Regions from separate parts of the Xenorhabdus cabanillasii genome, predicted to be linked through region 1. Evidence: predicted binding sites of a transcription regulator. Region 1 holds the regulator's gene; the other holds the start of a gene.

Region 1 (4,512 bases):
GTGATATTAGGCTGTTCTGACGTGAAAATAAAGAGATCATGATCACGAACTGTTTTGTGTTGTTAATGAAATAAGATTTAGCCAGACACTATATTGGATTACATTTTTTATTGGTTTTAGATACTGTGTTTGTTACCGTTCCAGTAAAAAGGGAACTAGTTTAGCAGAATATGTGAGCGTTACTTTCTATCTTATTCTTCGTCAAAGCCAGAATTAAATAGCTCAACAATAGCCGCCAGAGCCTGTTGTTCATCCGGTCCGGTTGCTTCAACTTCAATGTAACTACCCTGTTCGGAGTCCAGCATCAGCATAGCGATAACACTATGAGCCTCCGCCTGAATATTACTGCTGTTGCGCAGAATGACCTGAGATCGAAACTGCTGCACAAGATCATGCAGTTTCATAGCAGGCCGGGCATGCATACCGAGTCGGTTTTTGATCTCAAGTCTTTGTTTAACTGCCATGGCCTGCTTTATTTTGATTGGTTGCGTTAAGTTCAGTTACTTACGTTTTTCCAGTGTGCGATGCCGTGATTGCACATTTTTACCACGGGAGCGGAAGTAATCAGCTAACTGTTCTGCCACATAAACTGAACGGTGTTTACCGCCGGTACAGCCGATAGCAACTGTCAGGTAGCTGCGGTTATTGGTTTCCAGCATCGGCAGCCAGAGTTCAAGATAACTGCGGGTCTGGTAAATGAAGTTATGCACTTCTGTATGGCGATCCAAAAATGCGGCAACAGGGCGATCCAACCCTGTCATCGGGCGCAGTTTTGGATCCCAGTGCGGGTTTGGCAGGAAGCGTACGTCGAAAACGTAATCTGCATCAATCGGAATGCCATGTTTGAAGCCGAAAGATTCAAATACCATTGTCAGTTCACGTTCACGTTTACCCAATAAACGCGTTCTGAGCATTTCAGCCAGTTCATGGACTGACATCTCAGATGTATCAATGATCAGATCCGCCCGTGAACGCAGTGGCTCCAGTAGATCGCTCTCTTTGTCGATGGCGCTTTCCAGTGACAGATTTTTGCTTGAGAGTGGATGCAGACGCCGGGTGTCACTGTAACGACGGATCAATGTGTTACGATCTGCATCAAGAAACAGAAGCTGCGGTGAAAAGCTGTCCGGTAATTTTGTCAGTGCTTCTTCGAAAATTTCGGGTGATTCCGGCATATTTCGCACATCGATACTGACTGCTGCTGAAATATCACGCTCAGCTAATGTATTAGCCAGCTCCGGAAGTAACACTACCGGCAGGTTATCTACACAGTAGAACCCCATATCTTCCAGTGCACGCAGGGCTACGGATTTACCAGAACCAGAACGACCGCTGACTATCATCAGCACCATGAGATGACTCCCCTTAATGTCTCAGCGGTTCGTTAGAACCGCTGCTGTTTTTATTGCTTTTCAACAATCAATTGTAACCGCAATTGTAATCGTTATTTATTCAGTAAGATTTTGTATAGTTCTTCATCACTTTGCGCTGAACGCAGACGACGACAGAGATTTTTATCTGACAGTCGTTTTGCAATCAATGAGAGTGAATGCAAATGGATCTGACACTGGTTAGATGGAACCAATAAAGCAAATAGCAAGTCAACAGGTTGATTATCAATAGCATCAAAGGTAATCGGTTGTTCCAGATGCAAAAATACACCAACGGCATTATTTGAGCATTCTGTTTCCAGCTTGCCGTGAGGAATAGCAATCCCATTGCCAATACCTGTTGTCCCCACTTTTTCACGGGAAAGAATGGCTTCAAATACAGCATATTCTGGTAAATTAAGCTGTTTTGATGCCAGCTCGCTGATAATCTCTAAGGCGCGCTTTTTACTCGAACAAGGTACGTTGTTACGCGTACATTCGGATGAAAGCACTGAACTTAGTGGTAAATCTGTTTCGTTGTTCATTTCTTTATTCACTTAGGGCTTGTAATACCAGATGCCTGAGTTTAGACATCTGGTATCAGAGCACTATTTATGCTTATGCCATTGAGCCTTCTGGTTGTTTCTTTCGTTAGCTGCGTTCATTTATTGCCTGCTTTGATGCAACCGGAAGTCCATTGGATATAGATAGAACAGTGCTAATCTTATGACAGCCCCGTTGTCTGAAAACTATTAATGTTGTCTCAATTTACTTTTATGTTTGGTCAATTGACGAGCCAGTTTGTCTGCCAGCGCATCAATTGCTGCATACATATCTTCATGCTCTGAACTCGCATGCAACTCTCCTCCATTGACATACACCGTGGCTTCAGCGATTTTCTGCACCTTTTCCACTCGGAGGATGACCTGAATAAGGTTAATCTTATCGAAATATTGATCCAATTTGCCGCATTTTGTGTTCACAACGTTGCGTAGTGCATCAGTGATTTCAAGATTGTGGCCTGTAACATTGAGTTGCATAGTGTTTTCCTTCTCTGTGTTGTTCAAACCAATTTTTTACGTTGGTTTGAAGGCGGGATGGATAACGACTCTCTATATTTTGCGACAGTTCGACGTGCTACCTGAATGCCTTGCCCGGCAAGTAAGTTTGTCAATTTACTGTCACTTAGTGGCTTGGCCGGGTTTTCTGCCGCGACCAATTTTTTCACCAGTGCCCGTATCGCCGTAGAAGAGGCTTCACCTCCGCTATCAGTATTAACGTGACTGGAGAAAAAATATTTCAATTCAAAAATCCCGCGTGGACTATGCAGATACTTCTGGGTTGTCACACGGGAAATAGTGGATTCATGCATGTCAACCTGATAGGCGATATCAGCCAGTACCAGTGGTTTCATGTATTCCGCACCATATTCAAAGAAATCTTGCTGTCGCTCCACAATGCAGTTACTGACTTTCAATAACGTTTCATTGCGACTTTCGAGACTTTTTATCAACCATTTGGCTTCTTGCAGGTTATTACGGATAAACAGGCTGTCACTCTCATTATGAGATTGTTGCCCTAGTGCGGCATAATGCTGATTAATGCGCAGACGAGGGATGTTATCGGTATTCAGCCTGACCTGCCAGCGTTCATTCTCTTTCTGGACTAATACATCGGGAATAACGTATTCGGATTCTCCGGTATTCACCATTAATCCGGGCTTCGGCTCCAGTGACTGAATGATATCAATTGCTTTTTTTAATGCACTTTCTTTTAATTTGCTCTGTCGCAACAAATTTCGAAAGTCTCGGTTGCCCAATAGTTCAAGGTACTTGCTGGTAACCAATTTTGCTTCGTTCAGGTAAGGTGTTTCTGCTGGCAGCATTGCAAGCTGGATCAACAGGCACTCACGTAAATTACGTGCCGCAACACCAGTGGGATCAAAGTGTTGTACACGCTTGAGTACGGCTTCGATTTCTTCTAACGTCAGTTCATCATCACCAATGCTGGTAAGGATTTCCTCGACAGGGACTGTCAGGTAGCCTGTTTCGTCAATGGCATCAATGATCGATGTGGCGATGGCTGAATCTGTTTCAGTAAAGGGAGTCAATGCAGCCTGCCACATTAAATAATCTTGTAATGTCTGGGTTGTTTCACCTTGATAGACGGGAAAATCATCCGCGCTGTAGTCATTTTTTGCTCCCAGGGATGTACCCGCGGTGTAAATTTCATCCCAACTGGTATCAAGGGGAAGCTCTTCAGGCATATGCCGTTGTTCAAGGGCTTCAAGAGTATCCATGACTTTTGTTTCGGTATCAGGATATGTTTCTGCATCAGGGGCTGTTTCCGCATCAGAATAGCCCTGAGTATCAATTTCTTGATGCAGGTCTTCTTGCTCAAGCATAGGATTGGCTTCCAAAGCTAGTTGGATCTCCTGTTGAAGTTCAAGCGTAGAAAGTTGCAACAAACGGATAGCTTGCTGAAGTTGCGGCGTCATCGTCAATTGCTGACTGAGCTTGAGTTGCAAACTTTGCTTCATAACGTTCTCACTTCCTCCTGAACTGATACTTAATGCTCCTGAACTGAATGCCCCTGAATTTTGCCTGACAATGTGCCTTAAAGCCGGAAGCCCTCACCCAAATAAACGCGCTTAACTTGCTCATTACTGAGGATATCTTCTGGTGTACCGTGGGCAATCAAATGCCCCTGACTGACAATGTAAGCGCGTTCACAAACATCCAGTGTTTCACGGACGTTATGGTCAGTAATCAGAACGCCCAGACCACAATCCCGTAGGTGTTGAATGATCTTTTTAATATCAAGAACAGAAATAGGGTCAACACCCGCAAAAGGTTCATCCAACAGAATAAATTTAGGATTAGCGGCCAGTGCGCGGGCGATTTCCACACGGCGGCGTTCACCACCGGACAATGATTGGCCAAGGCTATTACGCAAATGAGAAATATGAAACTCTTCCATTAATTCTTCGGCGCGCGCTTTGCGCTGTTCCTGATTGATATCTTTACGGATCTCAAGAACCGACATTAAATTATCGTACACGCTCAGCCGACGGAAGATTGAGGCTTCCTGTGGCAAGTAACCAATGCCCCGGCGGGCACGTTCATGCAGAGGTAGCAGGCTG
Region 2 (4,512 bases), 870 kb from region 1:
AAAGGAAATCTGCCGATGCAGTGATTTCAGGATAGTGCTGTTGCCAGTACTGGAGATGCAAGTGATTTGTGTTGGATAATACAACAACCCTATGCCCCTGCCCCCGCAGTTTATTCATTAACTCAATGACTTCCTGCCTGACGCCAATGAAAATAGCATTCCAACCTTCAGAGAATTGCTCAAAGCTGAGTGAGATCTCCATTTCATCACACAGCACTTCAACAAATTCTGTATCCGTGATTTGCCCACATTCATGTTTTTCAAACGCCTCTCCCATTGTAAATTTGGTCGTCAACGTTGCCAGTGGTGTACCACTTAAGTTACTCCAGACAGCCAGTACTCTTTTAAAATCAATATCAATAATCACATTACCCATATCGAAAATGTACAGCATAATCCCTCCTGACTGGTGCTTATGGTTTTGTACTTTTATCATAATTTAATCAAGAAAAAAGGGTAAGACGACAAAGAACAGACAAATTACGCTATTGAGTAATCATAATTGAAACAATTAACAATTTAACTAAATCGTAATACTAGCAGGCCAATACAGGTAAGCGACAGGGAGAAGAATTTGGTCAGAAGAGCGCTGATAAAACTCAGGGTGCCGAAGCACCCTAAGCTATTCAAAAGAAATTAAACTTCTTTACTACGGCTTGCGCGACGACGATCATTTTCAGTCAGATGGCGTTTACGCAGACGAATTGATTGTGGTGTAACCTCAACCAGTTCATCATCATCAATGAACTCCAGCGCTTGCTCCAATGTTTTCTTGATATGTGGAGTCAGCGTTGTCGCTTCATCTGTACCAGAAGCACGAACGTTAGTCAGTTTTTTACCTGTCAGACAGTTTACCGTCAGGTCATTGGAGCGGGAATGGATACCGATGATCTGGCCTTCATAAACTTCTGTACCGTGACCAAGGAACAACTTACCACGTTCCTGCAAGCCATACAGAGCATAAGCAACGGCTTTACCCTGACCATTGGAAATCAGCACCCCATTCTGACGACGACCAATTTCACCTGGACGGATATCATCATAATGGCTGAAGGTTGCGTACAACAGACCAGTACCGGAAGTCATGGTCATAAATTCAGTACGGAAACCGATCAAACCACGGCTTGGGATCATGTAATCCAGACGCACGCGACCTTTACCATCCGGCAACATATCACGCATTTCACCTTTACGTTCACCAAGCGCCTGCATCACATCTCCCTGATGCTGCTCTTCGATATCCAGTGTTACCTGCTCGAAAGGCTCCTGCTTACGGCCGTCAATTTCACGGAAAATAACTTTTGGACGAGAAACCGCCAATTCGAAACCTTCACGACGCATATTCTCAATCAGGACGGAGAGATGCAGCTCACCACGACCAGATACACGGAAAGCGTCTGGATCTTCAGTTTCTTCAACACGCAGTGCGACGTTATGAACCAGCTCTTTTTTCAAACGATCCAGGATCTGACGGGAGGTCACATACTTACCTTCACGGCCACAGAAAGGTGAGGTATTAACACAGAAAAACATGCTAACGGTAGGCTCATCAACAGCCAACGCTGGCAGAGCTTCAACTGCATTAACCTCACACAACGTATCAGAGATGTTCAGTTCACCCAGACCGGTAATCGCAATGATATCACCCGCTTCCGCTTTGTCAGATTCGATGCGATCTAATCCCAGGTGGCTGAAAACTTTACCAACTTTACCATTACGCGCCTTACCTTCACTATCAACAATAGTGATGTTCTGGTTTGGTCTTACTGTTCCGCGTTTGATACGACCAATACCAATAACCCCAACGTAGTTATTGTAATCCAGCTGAGAAATCTGCATCTGGAATGGGCCATCAAGATCAACTTTAGGCGGTTCAACATGCTCAACGATTGCCTGATACAGCGGAGTCATATCCTCTGCCATATCTGTGTGATCGTTACCGGCAATTCCCATCAGTGCCGATGCGTAAACAATAGGGAAATCCAACTGTTCATCGGTTGCACCAAGATTTACGAACAGATCGAATACCTGATCGACTACCCAGTCAGGGCGAGCGCCAGGACGGTCAACTTTGTTGATAACAACGATTGGCTTCAAACCGTGGGCAAAAGCTTTCTGAGTTACAAAGCGAGTCTGCGGCATCGGGCCATCCATCGCATCTACCAGCAGCAAGACACTGTCAACCATTGACATCACGCGCTCTACTTCACCACCGAAATCGGCGTGGCCTGGGGTATCTACGATATTAATACGGTAGTCATTCCATTTAATGGCGGTGTTTTTTGCAAGAATGGTGATACCACGTTCTTTTTCCAGATCATTAGAATCCATCACGCGCTCGGTTGCCGCTGTACGCTCATCAAATGTACCGGATTGCTGTAGAAGTTTATCAACCAGCGTAGTTTTGCCATGGTCAACGTGAGCGATAATGGCAATATTTCTTAAGTTATTAATTGACAAGTATTTTTACCGTTTTAGCTATTTGAAGAAATATTAAATACAGACAGCGTGACAGGTCGCAACGCTACTCTCATTTAACACAAATATGGTGCTATTTTACACGTTATAACTACAGAGTGAAATAAATGTGAAGTGCATCACTTTTGAAGTTTATCTATTTTCTGAATATAGGCGTGTCATAACTTAAGTGATAATAACAGTAACTGTATCAGCTTAACCTTATTTATTTTCACCAAAATGGTGCGCTATTATCATTTTCATTCACCAATTTAGTGCAAATATACTTAAAGATCCCTCTGTGCTTTTGTCCATTTACTGAGTTTTACGCCTATTTATAAATATACACACTAAGATTCAATGACTTTTAAAAGTTGGCACGCTTTTCGCAAGAAATCGCAATAAAAATTGGCTGTATACAAAAACACTATCAGCCACTTAAGATAAGGCAGCCAGTGCTTTATCCAGCCTACGTAAACCAGGAGAACTCATATGTCCGTTGAACATGTTTTGTCCATGATTGAAGAACATCAGGTGAAGTTTATTGACTTACGTTTTACTGACACTAAAGGTAAAGAACAGCACATCACCATTCCTGCCCACCAGATTGATGAAGATTTCTTCGAAGATGGCAAAATGTTCGACGGTTCATCTATCAAAGGCTGGAAAGGTATCAATGAATCCGACATGGTACTAATGCCAGATCCATCTACCGCAATGCTTGATCCTTTCTTTGACGATGCCACGCTCATTATACGTTGCGATATCCTCGAACCCGGCACAATGCAAGGCTATGGTCGTGACCCTCGCTCTATTGCAAAACGTGCGGAAGATTTCCTGAGTGCAAGTGATATTGCAGATACTGTTTTGTTTGGGCCAGAACCGGAATTCTTCCTGTTTGATGATGTCCGTTTCGGCAATTCCATTTCAGGTTCTTATTATCATATTGATGATACCGAAGCAGCCTGGAATAGCGGCACTCGCTATGAAGGCGGTAACAAAGGCCATCGCCCAGGAGTTAAAGGTGGCTATTTCCCTGTGCCTCCGGTGGACTCTTCTCAGGATCTGCGTTCAGCAATGTGCCTGACGATGGAGGAAATGGGTTTGGTTGTGGAAGCCCACCACCACGAAGTGGCAACAGCAGGTCAGAACGAAGTCGCAACTCGTTTCAACACCATGACCAAAAAAGCGGATGAAACCCAGATTTATAAATATGTGGTACATAATGTCGCCCATGCTTTCGGCAAGACAGCAACATTTATGCCAAAACCGCTGGTCGGAGATAACGGCTCCGGAATGCATTGTCACATGTCACTGGCTAAAGGCGGTGTCAACCTGTTCGCCGGAGACAAATATGGCGGGTTATCTGAACTGGCTCTTTACTATATCGGCGGTATCATCAAACATGCCCGTGCCCTGAACGCCTTTACTAACCCAACCACTAACTCGTATAAACGTCTAGTACCTGGTTTTGAAGCTCCCGTGATGCTGGCATATTCTGCCCGCAACCGCTCTGCTTCTATCCGTATTCCGGTTGTAGCCAGCAGTAAAGCCCGTCGTATTGAAGTACGTTTCCCAGATCCGGCCGCAAATCCTTATCTGGCCTTCTCTGCTCTGCTTATGGCCGGCCTTGATGGTATCATCAACAAAATACATCCGGGTGATGCAATGGATAAAAACCTGTATGACCTGCCAGCCGAAGAAGCCCAAGAGATCCCAACTGTAGCCTCTTCTCTGGAAGAAGCACTGGCTGCACTGAATACAGATCGTGAATTCCTGACCCGCGGTGGTGTTTTCACTGATGATGCAATTGATGCTTATATTGGTGTCTTGAACAGTGAAATCGAACGCGTCCGTATGACTCCACATCCTCTGGAGTTTGAACTGTATTACAGCGTGTAATGCTTGAAAGCACTACAATTGTTCCTTTTTATTTTGTTGCCGTGAAACTTTTGGCCCATCTTCGGATGGGCTCTTTTCCCTCTGAACCTTCCTTCTCGATAGAGTGGGTGACCAATTCATGATCAAATAAGATACAATGCACCAAAAAAGTGC

The links. Region 1 encodes sigma-54, which starts transcription at its own class of promoters, with help from an activator protein. Its sites were predicted from a motif close to GTTGGCACANNTTTCGCTNT; they were not measured.
Region 2: the regulator sigma-54 is predicted to act here: its motif matches at 2,831-2,850, upstream of glnA (glutamate--ammonia ligase).

What each region holds. Positions count from the first base shown of each region.
Region 1 covers NZ_QTUB01000001.1:506,818-511,329, forward strand. Annotated here, with positions in the region: gene npr (PTS phosphocarrier protein NPr) at 192-464, opposite strand; gene rapZ (RNase adapter RapZ) at 501-1,352, opposite strand; gene ptsN (PTS IIA-like nitrogen regulatory protein PtsN) at 1,445-1,915, opposite strand; gene hpf (ribosome hibernation promoting factor) at 2,123-2,410, opposite strand; gene rpoN (RNA polymerase factor sigma-54) at 2,434-3,909, opposite strand; gene lptB (LPS export ABC transporter ATP-binding protein) at 3,987-4,512, opposite strand, start outside.
Region 2 covers NZ_QTUB01000001.1:1,380,439-1,384,950, reverse strand. Annotated here, with positions in the region: gene yihX (glucose-1-phosphatase) at 1-394, opposite strand, end outside; gene typA (ribosome-dependent GTPase TypA) at 637-2,460, opposite strand; gene glnA (glutamate--ammonia ligase) at 2,950-4,359, shown strand.